DNA from 3 places in the Streptomyces sp. NPDC007346 genome. Region 3 is predicted to be linked to each of the others. Evidence: riboswitches for the same ligand, from Rfam matches in the RefSeq annotation. Region 3 holds a riboswitch; each other region holds the start of a gene.
What was found. Region 3 has a riboswitch for thiamine pyrophosphate ahead of thiO (glycine oxidase ThiO). Riboswitches for the same ligand answer to the same signal wherever they lie in the genome.
Positions count from the first base shown of each region.

Region 1: linked by a shared signal. The riboswitch ahead of AB0917_RS11095 (thiamine ABC transporter substrate-binding protein) and the one ahead of thiO (glycine oxidase ThiO) in region 3 are both predicted to bind thiamine pyrophosphate.
Region 2: linked by a shared signal. The riboswitch ahead of thiC (phosphomethylpyrimidine synthase ThiC) and the one ahead of thiO (glycine oxidase ThiO) in region 3 are both predicted to bind thiamine pyrophosphate.

Region 1 covers NZ_JBEYKR010000029.1:15,643-20,110, reverse strand. Annotated here, with positions in the region: gene AB0917_RS11105 (phosphatidate cytidylyltransferase) at 1-180, shown strand, start outside; gene rlmN (23S rRNA (adenine(2503)-C(2))-methyltransferase RlmN) at 292-1,398, shown strand; TPP riboswitch at 1,485-1,601, shown strand; gene AB0917_RS11095 (thiamine ABC transporter substrate-binding protein) at 1,684-2,784, shown strand; gene AB0917_RS11090 (iron ABC transporter permease) at 2,880-4,468, shown strand, end outside.
Region 2 covers NZ_JBEYKR010000147.1:6,765-11,232, reverse strand. Annotated here, with positions in the region: gene thiC (phosphomethylpyrimidine synthase ThiC) at 1-1,712, opposite strand, end outside; TPP riboswitch at 1,705-1,838, opposite strand; gene AB0917_RS28280 (YibE/F family protein) at 1,909-3,255, shown strand; gene AB0917_RS28275 (SsgA family sporulation/cell division regulator) at 3,285-3,722, opposite strand; gene AB0917_RS28270 (helix-turn-helix domain-containing protein) at 3,824-4,468, opposite strand, start outside.
Region 3 covers NZ_JBEYKR010000051.1:38,607-43,074, reverse strand. Annotated here, with positions in the region: gene AB0917_RS16060 (FAD-dependent oxidoreductase) at 1-481, opposite strand, end outside; gene AB0917_RS16055 (hypothetical protein) at 511-852, opposite strand; TPP riboswitch at 906-1,018, shown strand; gene thiO (glycine oxidase ThiO) at 1,016-2,197, shown strand; gene thiS (sulfur carrier protein ThiS) at 2,194-2,415, shown strand; gene AB0917_RS16040 (thiazole synthase) at 2,418-3,212, shown strand; gene pknB (Stk1 family PASTA domain-containing Ser/Thr kinase) at 3,365-4,468, shown strand, end outside.

The sequences.
Region 1 (4,468 bases), on a different contig from region 3:
GTCGCCGTCAGCGCCACCCTCGGCGACCTGGGCGAGTCCATGATCAAGCGGGACCTCGGGATCAAGGACATGGGAACCCTGCTCCCCGGCCACGGCGGCATCATGGACCGGCTCGACTCGCTGCTGCCGACCGCGCCGGTGGTCTGGCTGCTGCTCGTGCTGTTCGTCGGCTCGGGCTGAGGGCCCGTGCGGCCTCGCACACCACGTCCCACCTGCACGTTCTACGAGTGAGGGTCCGTCGTCCACAGGGCGGCGGGCCCTCACCCGTCTGTCTGCGACACTGGATGAACCATGCCTAAGCCCGGAGAACTCACTTTCGTCGCGCCCCGCGGAGCCAAGAAGCCCCCGCGGCACCTCGCCGACCTCACGCCCGCCGAGCGCAAGGACGCGGTCGCCGCGACCGGCGAGAAGCCGTTCCGCGCCCAGCAGCTCTCGCAGCACTACTTCGCGCGGTACGCGCACGACCCGGAGCAGTGGACCAACATCCCCGCCGGGTCCCGGGAGAAGCTCGCCGAGGCGCTGTTCCCCGACCTGATGTCCGTGGTCCGTCACATCAGCTGCGACGACGACACCACCCGTAAGACGCTGTGGAAGCTGCACGACGGGACGCTCGTCGAGTCCGTCCTGATGCGCTACCCCGAGCGCGTCACGATGTGCATCTCCTCCCAGGCGGGCTGCGGGATGAACTGCCCCTTCTGCGCCACCGGGCAGGCCGGGCTCGACCGCAACCTGTCGACCGCCGAGATCGTGCACCAGATCGTCGACGGCATGCGCGCCCTGCGCGACGGCGAGGTGCCCGGCGGTCCGGCCCGGCTCTCCAACATCGTCTTCATGGGCATGGGCGAGCCGCTCGCCAACTACAACCGGGTCGTCGGAGCGATCCGCCGGCTCACCGACCCCGAGCCGGACGGCCTCGGCCTCTCCCAGCGCGGGATCACCGTCTCCACCGTGGGGCTCGTCCCGGCGATGCTGCGCTTCTCCGACGAGGGCTTCAAGTGCCGCCTCGCCGTCTCGCTGCACGCCCCGGACGACGAGCTGCGCGACACCCTCGTCCCCGTCAACACCCGGTGGAACGTACGCGAGGTGCTGGACGCGGCCTGGGAGTACGCCGAGAAGTCCGGCCGCCGGATCTCCATCGAGTACGCCCTGATCCGGGACATCAACGACCAGGCCTGGCGCGGTGACCTGCTCGGCCGGCTGCTCAAGGGCAAGCGGGTGCACGTCAACCTGATCCCGCTGAACCCCACGCCCGGCTCCAAGTGGACCGCCTCGCGCCCCGAGGACGAGAAGGCGTTCGTCGAGGCCATCGCGGCCCACGGCGTGCCCGTCACCGTCCGGGACACCCGGGGCCAGGAGATCGACGGGGCCTGCGGGCAGCTGGCGGCCTCCGAGCGCTGAGGGCCCCGGCGGACACCGAAGGGGCGGCCCCACCTCACCTGACCAGGCCGAAAACCACCGGTGTAGCCTGGGCCGAAATCAACTTCATATTCCGACAGGGGAGCGCCACAGCGCTGAGAGTGCGGCACCGAGGACCGGCTGGCCGCAGACCCTCTGAACCTCGCCCGGGTCATTCCGGGTAGGAAGTTCGGACCTTACTCAAGCTGTTGCGCCCTGCCCGCTTCCGGTACGTCCCGGCGGCGGGCGGGGCCGCGTCTCTTCCTGGTCACCTCCAGGAGGAATCACATGAACACCACCAAGAAGTACGCCGCCACCGCGCTCGCCGCGGCGCTCGGCGTCACCGTCCTCGCGGGCTGCGGCGGCTCCGACGACTCCTCGACCGGATCCGGCGCCTCGAAGGGCAGCGGCTCCAAGACCGTCACCCTGGTCACCCACGACTCCTTCAACGCCTCGGAAGAGGTGCTGAAGGAGTTCACCCAGGAGAGCGGCTACACCGTCGAGCTCCTCAAGAGCGGCGACGCCGGCGCGGCGCTCAACCAGGAGATCCTGACCAAGGGCTCCCCGCGCGGCGACGTCTTCTTCGGCGTCGACAACACCCTGCTCTCCCGCGCCCTCGACAACGGCCTCTTCACCCCGTACGAGGCCAAGGGCCTGGACCGGGTCGCGGACGGCACCGAGCTGGACGAGAAGCACCGCGTCACGCCCGTCGACACCGGTGACATCTGCGTCAACTACGACAAGAAGTTCTTCGCCGACAAGAAGCTCGCGCCGCCGCAGACCTTCGAGGACCTGCTGAAGCCCGCGTACAAGAACCTCCTCGTCACCGAGAACGCGGCGAACTCCTCGCCCGGCCTCGGCTTCCTCCTCGGCACCATCGCCACCCAGGGCGAGGACGGCTACGAGGCCTACTGGAAGAAGCTGAAGGCCAACGGCGTCAAGGTGGTCGACGGCTGGGAGCAGGCCTACAACGAGGAGTTCTCGGGCTCCGCGGGCGGCAGGAAGGCCAAGGCGGACCGGCCGCTCGTCGTCAGTTACGCCTCCAGCCCGCCCGTCGAGGTGCTCTACGCCGACCCGCAGCCCGAGGAGGCCCCGACCGGCGTCTCCACCGGGACCTGCTTCCGGCAGACCGAGTACGCCGGGCTGCTGAACGGCGCGAAGAACGAGGCGGGCGGCAAGGCGCTGCTGGACTTCCTGATCGGCAAGACGTTCCAGGAGGACGTCCCGCTGAACATGTTCGTGAACCCCGTCGTGACGGACGCGAAGCTGCCGGAGATCTTCACCGAGTTCGGCGAGAGCATCGAGAAGCCGGCCACGGTGGCCCCGGACAAGATCGCCGCCAACCGTGAGCAGTGGGTCCAGACGTGGCACTCGCTCGTCGTGAAGTAGGCGGCCCCACCCAAGGCGGCCCCACCGAAGCCGCCGGGCCCGGACCGGGGTCCGGCGGCGGCGGGCGGCGTGGGGCGGCGGTGCGGCTCGGCCTGATGGCCGTGCCCGTCGCCTTCTTCGCCGTCTTCTTCGCCTACCCCGTGTCCGCGATCGTCGGCCGCGGGCTGAAGACGGACGGCGTCTGGCAGTTCGGGCGGGTCGGCGAGGTGCTGGCCCGTCCGGACATCCTCGACGTCCTGTGGTTCACCACCTGGCAGGCGCTCGCCTCGACCGCGCTCACCCTGCTGATCGCCCTGCCCGGCGCGTACGTCTTCGCCCGCTTCGACTTCCCCGGCAAACAGGTGCTGCGCGCGGTCGTCACCGTGCCGTTCGTGCTGCCCACCGTCGTCGTCGGCACCGCGTTCCTGGCGCTGCTGGGGCGCGGCGGCTTCCTCGACGAGCTGTGGGGTCTGCGGCTGGACACCACCGTGTGGGCGATCCTGCTCGCGCACGTCTTCTTCAACTACGCGGTGGTCGTCCGGACGGTCGGCGGCCTCTGGTCGCAGCTGGACCCGCGCCAGGAGGAGGCCGCCCGGGTGCTCGGCGCCGGACGGTTCGCCGCCTGGCGGCGGGTGACGCTGCCCGCGCTCGGCCCGGCGGTGGCCGCCGCCGCGCTGATGGTCTTCCTCTTCACGTTCACCTCGTTCGGTGTCGTGCAGATCCTCGGTGGCCCCTCCTACTCCACCCTGGAGGTGGAGGTCTACCGCCAGACCGCCCAGCTGCTCGACCTGCCGACGGCCGCCGTGCTGACCATGGTCCAGTTCGTGGCGGTCGGCGCGATCCTCGCCCTGCACGCCGTGACCGTACGCCGCCGGGAGCGGGCGCTGAAGCTCGTCGACCCGGCGCAGACCTCCCGCCGGCCGCACGGCGCCGGACAGTGGGCGCTGCTCGGCGGGGTGCTGCTCACCGCGCTGCTGCTGATCCTGCTGCCCCTCGGCGTGCTGGTGGAGCGGTCGTTCGACGGGCCGGACGGTTACGGCCTCGGCTACTACCGGGCCCTCCAGTCGGCCGGGGGCAGCGGCTCGACCTTCCTCGTACCGCCGCTGGAGGCGGTCGGCAACTCCCTGCGGTACGCGTTCGTCGCCACCCTCATCGCCCTGGTCGTCGGCGGACTGGCGGCTGCCGCCCTGACCCGGCGGGCGGGACGGCTGGTACGCGGATTCGACGCGCTGCTGATGCTGCCGCTCGGGGTCTCCGCCGTCACCGTCGGCTTCGGCTTCCTCATCACCCTCGACAAACCGCCGCTCGACCTGCGGACCTCCTGGATCCTGGTCCCGCTGGCGCAGGCGCTGGTGGGCGTCCCCTTCGTCGTACGGACCATGCTCCCCGTGCTGCGCGCGGTGGACGAGCGGCTGCGCGAGGCCGCCGCCGTGCTGGGGGCCTCCCCGCTGCGGGCCTGGCGCGAGGTCGATCTGCCGCTGGTGCGGCGGGCGGTGCTGGTCGCGGCGGGCTTCGCGTTCGCCGTGTCGCTCGGCGAGTTCGGCGCCACCGTCTTCATCGCCCGGCCCGACAACCCGACCCTGCCGGTCGCCGTCGCCCGGTTGCTGGGCCGGTCCGGGGAGCTGAACTACGGGCAGGCGATGGCTCTCAGCACGATCCTGATGCTGGTGTGCGCCGTGTCGCTGCTGCTCCTCGAACGCATCCG
Region 2 (4,468 bases), on a different contig from region 3:
ATGTCCTGGGAGATCTTCATCGAGCAGAACTTCGGTCCGCACATGGAACAGAAGTGCGCCGTCTTCGCCGGCTCGGCGGGCAGCGTCTCGTCGTGGAACTCCCGGGCCGTGTCCGGGTCGAGGGCCAGGTTGAACTGGTCCTCCCACCGGAACTCGAACCGCGCGTCGGAGAGCGCGTCGTCCCACTCCTGCGCGCCCGGGTGCCCCTTGGCGAGGTCGGCCGCGTGGGCGGCGATCTTGTAGGTGATCACGCCCGTCTTCACGTCGTCCCGGTTGGGCAGCCCCAGGTGCTCCTTGGGTGTGACGTAACAGAGCATCGCCGTGCCCCACCAGGCGATCATCGCGGCGCCGATGCCCGAGGTGATGTGGTCGTAGGCGGGCGCGACATCGGTGGTCAGCGGGCCGAGCGTGTAGAACGGCGCCTCCTCGCAGATCTCCTGCTGGAGGTCGATGTTCTCCTTGATCTTGTGCATCGGGACGTGCCCGGGGCCCTCGATCATCGTCTGGACGCCGAACCGCTTGGCGATGGTGTTCAGCTCGCCCAGCGTGCGCAACTCGGCGAACTGCGCCTCGTCGTTGGCATCCGCGATCGACCCGGGGCGCAGTCCGTCACCGAGGGAGTAGGTGACGTCGTACGTCGCGAGGATCTCGCAGAGCTCCTCGAAGTGCTCGTAGAGGAACGACTCCTTGTGGTGCGCGAGGCACCAGGCCGCCATGATCGAGCCACCGCGCGAGACGATGCCGGTCTTACGACGGGCCGTCAGCGGGACGTACGGCAGGCGCACCCCGGCGTGCACCGTCATGTAGTCCACGCCCTGCTCGCCCTGCTCGATGACGGTGTCCTTGTAGATCTCCCAGGTCAGCTCCTCGGCCCGGCCGTCCACCTTCTCCAGGGCCTGGTAGAGCGGGACCGTACCGATCGGCACGGGGGAGTTGCGCAGCACCCACTCGCGGGTGGTGTGGATGTTACGGCCGGTGGACAGGTCCATGACCGTGTCGGCGCCCCACTTGGTCGCCCAGGTCATCTTGTCCACCTCCTCCTCGATGGAGGAGGTGACCGCCGAGTTGCCGATGTTGGCGTTGACCTTCACCAGGAACCGCTTGCCGATGATCATCGGCTCGATCTCGGGGTGATTGACGTTGGCCGGCAGCACGGCCCGGCCCGCCGCGATCTCCTCCCGTACGGTCTCGGCCTCGACGTTCTCCCGGATCGCGACGTACTCCATCTCCGGGGTGATCTCACCCCGCCGGGCGTACGCGAGCTGAGTGACGGGGCGTCCGTCGCGGCTGCGGCGCGGCTGGCGGGGCCGGCCGGGGAAGACTGCGTCCAGGTTGCGCAGCCCGCCGCGCGGCGTGGTGTGCTTGAGCCCGTCGTCCTCGGGACGGACCGGGCGACCCGTGTACTCCTCGGTGTCGCCGCGGGCGATGATCCAGTTCTCCCGCAGGGGCGCGAGGCCCCGGCGGACATCGGTGTCGACGGCGGGATCGGTGTACGGCCCCGAAGTGTCGTACAGGGTAACGTCCTTGCCGTTGGTGAGGTGCACCTGTCGGACCGGCACCCGGAGGTCCGGGCGCGAGCCCTGGACGTACCCCTTGTGCCAGCCGATGGACTTCCCGGCCTCGTCGTCGCGGGTCCCGTTGTCCGGCGTCGTGCCGTTCGGCGTCCCGTCGCTCTGTTTCGAGGCAGGCGTGCGTGCGTCCGCTGTGGTCATGAGACCTACTCCCTACGCCGGCATTACCCGGTAACAGGTTCGGCGGTCGGCGCAGCGTGTCCCGTACGGATGTACGGCGGTCAGCGCCCTCTCAGCCCGGTGCTCCGAGCTCCCGCGTGTGCAAATGTGCCTCCACGCTAGCGTCCTTTCCGGCGAGCTGAACAGAGGGCGCCCCTGTTCTTGCGATGATCGCCCCGTGACCTCCCCTCAAAGCGACCCCGCCCCCCAGCCGCCGCCCCAGGGCCACACCCACGGCCACACGCACAGCCACGGACCCGCCGCCCCGGTCTCCAAGCACCTGCGCAAGGTCATCGCCGCCGTACTGATCCCGTTCGCCACGGCCGTCGTCGTCGGCCTCATCGCGTTCTGGCCCGGCGGCGTCCCCGACCACGAGCGCACGGGCGTCGGATTCGACCGGCAGACCCAGGACGGCAAGGTCGTCCAGGTCGTCAAGGTCGACTGCGCGGACGTCAACGCCGCACAGGTCCCCCCGACCGGTGACACCTCCACCCCCTCGGGCCGGGAGGCCGTCAACGAGCAGGAGGGGGAGTGCGCGAAGGCGACCATCGAGGTGACCAGCGGCGACGACAAGGGCCGTACGTTCGTCGAGGTGGTCCAGCCGGACGCGCCCCGCCAGCTGCGCGAGGGCCAGGGTGTCGTCGTGGCGTACGCCCCCGACGCGCCCCGCGACCTCCAGTACTCCGTCACCGACGTGAACCGGAAGATCCCGATGGCCCTGCTGGCCGCGATCTTCGCCCTGGCGGTCGTCGCGGTGGGCAGACTGCGCGGGGTGATGGCGCTGGTGGCGCTGGCCGTCTCGTTCGCCGTACTGACCCTGTTCATCCTGCCGGCGATCCTGCAGGGATCGAATCCGCTGGTGGTGGCGGTGATCGGGGCCAGCGCCATCATGCTGGCGGCGCTCTACATGTGCCACGGGGTGACGGCCCGCACATCCGTCGCGGTCATCGGCACGCTGATCTCGCTGCTGCTGATCGGGCTGCTCGGCTCCCTGTTCATCGGCTGGGCGAGTCTGAGCGGCAACACCGACGACAACACCGGCCTCATCCACGGGCTGTACCCGGACATCGACATGAGCGGTCTGCTGCTGGCCGGCGTCATCATCGGGTCGCTCGGGGTGCTCGACGACGTGACGGTCACCCAGACCTCCGCCGTCTGGGAACTGCACCAGGCGGACCCGCAGATGGGTTGGCGCGGGCTGTACCGGGCAGGTATCCGCATCGGACGGGACCACATCGCCTCGGTCGTGAACACCCTGGTGCTGGCGTACGCGGGCGCGGCGCTGCCGCTGTTGCTGCTCTTCTCCATCGCTCAGAGCAGCGTGGGGACCGTGGCCAACAGCGAACTCGTCGCCGAGGAGATCGTCCGTACGCTGGTCGGCTCGATCGGTCTGGTCGCCTCGGTGCCGGTGACGACCGTGCTCGCCGCACTGGTGGTCTCCGCGGACCGGCCGGGCGCCTCCACCTCCTCGTCCACGGCCGCAGCCCCCGCACGGACCGGCAGGGGCCGTCGCCGTAAGGCGTGAGAGGCGTGCGGCGGGGGTGTGCTCGCCGCTCAGCCAGCGTTCTGCTCCTCGGCGAGGATGCGGCCGAGCGCTTCCTCCAGGTTCCCGTCGAAGTCACCCAGCGTGTGCTCCTGGCCGAGAGGCACCAGCTTGTCGGTCCGGTCGAGAAACGCCACCAGCGGTGCCGTACCCGCCCGGAACAACGCGCGGTCCGCGCCGACCTGAAGACGGATGTGCACATCGCCGAGGCCCTCGGGCTCGGTCGGCCCGATGTGCACATCGCCGTCGCCACTGGGGCTGTTGAGCCCGTCCAGCAGCAGCTCGCGACCGAATGCCCAGGTCACAGGGGCATCGCCGGGCAGATGGAACGTCATCCGGATGGCATAAGGATCCGCCACCTCGTACCGGAGCTCCACCGGAATACGGAACGAGAGCTCCTCGGAGACGAGGAAGCTCATCATGACCTCTGCTTGAACCGACTCGCGCATCGTTCAACCCCGCAGTAGATGAAACTGGCCAGGAATGATCCCCCATGGCCCTATTGACGCCATCGTGGTGCACGCGATAGCAGATCACAAGGAGTGATTTTTCAGATACTGATAGAGAACACGAACGAACGCAAGAGGCTCGCCACTTCGCCACGTAGCTGTTCGACTGCGGGCAGCAACCGTTCTTCCTGGTCCAGGGGTACGGAAATGGCCATGGCCGCAATGGTGGCACCGGCCGTGACGGGAATGGCGGCACAGACGGTCCCCAGTGCGTACTCCTGGCGTTCGATGACCGGTTCACCCCGGCGCAATGTCCGCAACCGTTCCAGAAATGCCGCGCGATCTCGCACTGAGTAACGAGTGAGGGGCCGAACGGGGTGCCGGTCGAGATGATCCTCGCGTTCCTTCTCGTCGAGCTGGCCGAGAAGGCACTGTCCGATCGCGTGTGCGTGGCCGGTCTCCCGGAAGGAGGCCCACTCGTCGACCGCAGGGGCGTCGGGAGCGTCCGCGACCGCGATGAGCTCGATCTCACCCTCGCGGTAGACCGCGCAGTACACCGGGGCCCCGATGGCGTCCCGCCAACGCGCGAGGGAGTCGGTGACGGCGGAGGGGCGGCTTCTCGGGCCCTGGGCCGCGGTCAGGTTCTCGGCGGCCGCGCCGAAGTGGAAGACGCCGTTCTCCCGGCGGAGATAGCCCTCATGGGTGAGGGTGCGCAGCAGGTGGTACGCGGTCGGCAGCGGTAGCCC
Region 3 (4,468 bases):
TCCACCCCGCCCCGACGACGACCACGTCCTGCCGCCGCTCCAGGACGGGCCGCAGCCGGGCGGCGTCGTCCAGGGTGCGCAGCAGGTGGACGCCGGGGGCGCCCTCGGTGCCGGGCAGGGCGATGGGCTCCGCGCCGGTCGCCAGGACCAGGACGTCGTAGGGGACGGGGCCCTCGGCCGTGTCCAGGACGTGGTCGGCGGCGCGCAGGGCGGTGACGTCCAGGCCGAGGCGGAGCGTGATGTCCAGCGCCTCGAAGTCGATGTCGAAGGCGGAGTCCTCGGCCTCGCCCAGCAGCACCGCCTTGGACAGCGGCGGCCGGTCGTAGGGCTGGTGGGGCTCGGCGCCGATCAGCGTCACGGGGCCGGTGAAACCGGCTTCCCGCAGGGCGACGGCGCTCTGCACGCCCGCCATGCCCGCTCCGACGACCACGACGCTCCGGGTCGGCCGCCGCTCCGCGTGGTCTTCCGTCTGCTCGCTCACGTGTACCAGTCTATGCAGCTGACGCGACGTCAGACGGCGACTTCCTCCACCACGCTCGTCCCGCTGCCCTCCTGGGACTCCCACTCCCAGCGCTCCTCCAGCCGCACCCGGCCGTCCGCGCGTTCGCTGACGGTGGAGAGGCAGTGTCCGGAAGAGGTCGTTCCGTCCTGCTTGAGCTGGACGTAGCGGAAGTCGAGCGCGTCCCCGTCGCGGGTGCCGACGAGGTGGCCGCGGACCACGTCACCGCCCGCGTATTCGGCCCAGATCCGGCCGGCCCGCTCGTGGTACGTGAAGCGGGTACGGGTGCCGACCTGGCCCGGGGCCTGGTCGGCGACGGGCGAGAGGACGAGTCCGTCGAGCGAACGGGCCACAGTGGCTGCTCCCCTGACTGTGCCATGGGTGAGTGGGTTTACCCTGGCCAAGGTAGAACACTCGCGGGAGCCCGGAGGCACCGGGCTGAGAGGGAGGCTGGAGCGCCTCCGACCGTACGAACCTGATCCGGGTCATGCCGGCGAAGGGAGGGGCTGGACACCCATGCGCGTCTCGGGGAAGACCTCCGGATCCGATGTCCTCGTCATCGGGGGCGGCATCATCGGCCTGGTCACCGCGTGGCGGGCGGCCCAGCACGGGCTGACCGTCACCGTGGCCGATCCCGGGCCGGGCGGCGGCGCCGCCCAGGTCGCGGCGGGCATGCTGGCCGCCGTCACCGAACTGCACTACGGCGAGGAGATGCTGCTCGGCCTCAACCTCGCCTCCGCCGCCCGCTATCCGGAGTTCGTCGCGGAGCTGGAGGCGGCGAGCGGCCGGGAGACCGGCTTCCGTACCTGCGGCACGCTGGCCGTCGCGCTGGACTCCGACGACCGCGCCCATCTGCGGGAGCTGCACGCCCTCCAGGAGCGTTCGGGCCTGGAGTCGGTCTGGCTGAGCGGCCGCGAGTGCCGCCGGCTGGAGCCGATGCTGGCGCCGGGCGTACGGGGCGGGCTGCGGGTCGACGGCGACCACCAGGTGGACCCGCGCCGGCTCGCCGCCGCGCTGCTGGCCGCCTGCGAGCGGGCGGGCGTGGTGTTCCGCGGGGCGTCCGCCGAGCGGCTCACCGTCACCGGGGGGCGAGCGGCGGGCGCGGTGCTCGGGGACGGTACGGAGGTGGAGGCCGACCAGGTCGTCCTGGCGGCGGGCAGCCTCAGCGGGCGGCTCGCGGGGCTGCCGCGGGAGGTCGTGCCGCCGGTCCGCCCGGTCAAGGGCCAGGTCCTGCGGCTGACCGTGCCCCGGTCGTACGCCCCCTTCCTCAGCCGGACCGTGCGCGCCGTGGTCCGGGGCGGCCACCTCTACCTCGTACCGCGCGAGAACGGCGAGCTGGTCATCGGTGCCACCAGCGAGGAGATGGGCTGGGACACCACGGTCACCGCCGGCGGGGTGTACGAGCTGCTGCGCGACGCCCACGAACTGGTGCCCGGCATCACCGAGCTGCCGCTCGTCGAGACCCTGGCGGGTCTGCGCCCCGCCTCCCCCGACAACGCCCCGCTGCTCGGGGCGACCGCCCTGCCCGGTCTCCTCCTCGCCACCGGCCACCACCGCAACGGCGTCCTGCTGACGCCCATCACCGGCGACGCGATGGCCCAGGCGCTGACCACCGGCGAGCTGCCCGAGGTGGCCCGCCCCTTCGCCCCGGGCCGGTTCACGTCCGCCGCCCCCGTACTCCAGGAGCAGCCCGTATGAGCACGCCGAACCCGCCCGTATCCGTATCGGTCAACGGGGAGCCGCGCACCCTCGACGCGGGTACCGCCCTGGACCGCCTCGTCGCCGCCCTGACCACCGCGCCCTCCGGGGTCGCCGCCGCCGTCAACGAGTGCGTCGTGCCGCGCGGACAGTGGGCGGCCACCACGCTCGGCGAGGGCGACCGCGTCGAGGTCCTGACCGCCGTCCAGGGAGGCTGACCGTGTCCGACGACGTCTTCACCCTGGGACCCGGCACCTTCGGCTCCCGGCTGATCATGGGGACCGGCGGGGCGCCGAGCCTGGAGGTGCTGGAGCGGTCCCTGATCGCCTCCGGGACCGAGCTGACCACCGTCGCGATGCGCCGGCTCGACCCGACCGTGCAGGGCTCGGTCCTCTCCGTGCTGGAGCGGCTCTCCATCCAGGTGCTGCCGAACACGGCGGGCTGCTTCACCGCGGGCGAGGCGGTGCTGACCGCGCGGCTGGCCCGGGAGGCGCTCGGCACCGACTGGATCAAGCTGGAGGTGATCGCCGACGAGCGGACCCTGCTGCCCGACCCGATCGAGCTGCTGGACGCGGCCGAGATCCTGGTCGACGACGGGTTCACCGTGCTGCCGTACACCAACGACGACCCGGTCCTGGCCCGGAAACTGGAGGACGTGGGGTGCGCGGCGATCATGCCGCTGGGCTCCCCCATCGGCTCCGGGCTCGGCATCCGCAACCCGCACAACTTCGAGCTGATCGTGGAGCGGGCCGGGGTGCCGGTGATCCTGGACGCGGGGGCCGGGACCGCGTCGGACGCGGCGCTGGCGATGGAGCTGGGGTGCGCGGCCGTGATGCTCGCCTCGGCGGTGACCCGGGCCCAGGAGCCGGAGCTGATGGCCGCCGCGATGCGGCACGCGGTGGACGGCGGGCGCCTGGCGTACCGGGCGGGCCGCATCCCGCGCCGCCACTTCGCCGAGGCGTCCTCGCCGGTGGACGGGCGGGCGGTGCTCGACCCGGAGCGTCCGGCGTTCTGAGCAGCTGTACGCGCCCACCACCGGGGCACGCACAGGCGCTCACCACCAGGGCACACGATCCCGGACGTGTTCCTGTCACGGATCGGTCATGGAACGGCCCCGGGAGTGCCCGGCCCGTCCGGCGTGTCGGTGGCGGCTCGTAGACTCTCGGGGTGGACACGACCCTCCAGGACCCTCTCGTCGGGCAGCTGCTCGACGGCCGGTATCGCATTGAGGCGCGCATCGCCGTCGGCGGGATGGCCACGGTCTACCGGGCCGTGGACACCCGCCTGGACCGGGTGCTCGCCCTCAAGGTGATGCACCCGGCGCTCGCCACCGACGCCGCCTTCGTCGAGCGCTTCATCCGCGAGGCCAAGTCGGTGGCCCGGCTGGCCCACCCCAACGTCGTCGCGGTCTTCGACCAGGGCGCCGAGGGCGCGTACGTCTACCTCGCGATGGAGTACGTGGCGGGCTGCACCCTGCGCGACGTGCTGCGCGAGCGCGGCGCTCTCCAGCCCCGGGCGGCCCTGGACATCCTGGAGCCGGTCCTCGCCGCGCTCGGTGCCGCGCACCGGGCGGGGTTCGTGCACCGCGACATGAAGCCGGAGAACGTCCTGATAGGGGACGACGGCCGGGTCAAGGTCGCCGACTTCGGCCTGGTCAGGGCGGTCGGGACGGCCACCGACACCACCGGCTCGCTGCTGGGGACGGTGTCGTATCTGGCGCCCGAGCAGATCGAGCACGGCAGCGCCGACACCCGCAGTGACGTGTACGCCTGCGGGGTCGTGCTGTACGAGATGCTGACGGGCTCCAAGCCGCACACCGGTGAGAACCCCGCCCAGGTCATCTACCAGCACCTCAACACCGACGTCCCGGCCCCCTCCGCCGTCGTGCCGGGGCTCCCGGCCGCGCTGGACAGTCTGGTGGCGAGCGCGACCGCCCGCAGTCCCGAGGTGCGCCCGCACGACGCGGTGCTGCTGCTGGCCGAGGCCCGTGAGGCCCGCGCCGCGCTGACCGAGGCCGAGCTGGACGCCGTACCGCCGCAGGCGCTGTCGGACACGCACGACGGCGCACAGGACCGTACGAGCGTGATCCCGCGGGCCCTTCCGGCGGACGGCGGCGCGGACGGGGGCGGCGTGCACCGCACCAGCCGGCTGGAGGTGCCGCCCCCCGTGCCCGCGCCCCGGCGCCTCGGCAGCCTGCGCGGCCCGTTCGGCGGACCGCACCGCAAGCTGATCACGATCATCACCGCCGTCCTGCTGACGCTCGGCGTCGGT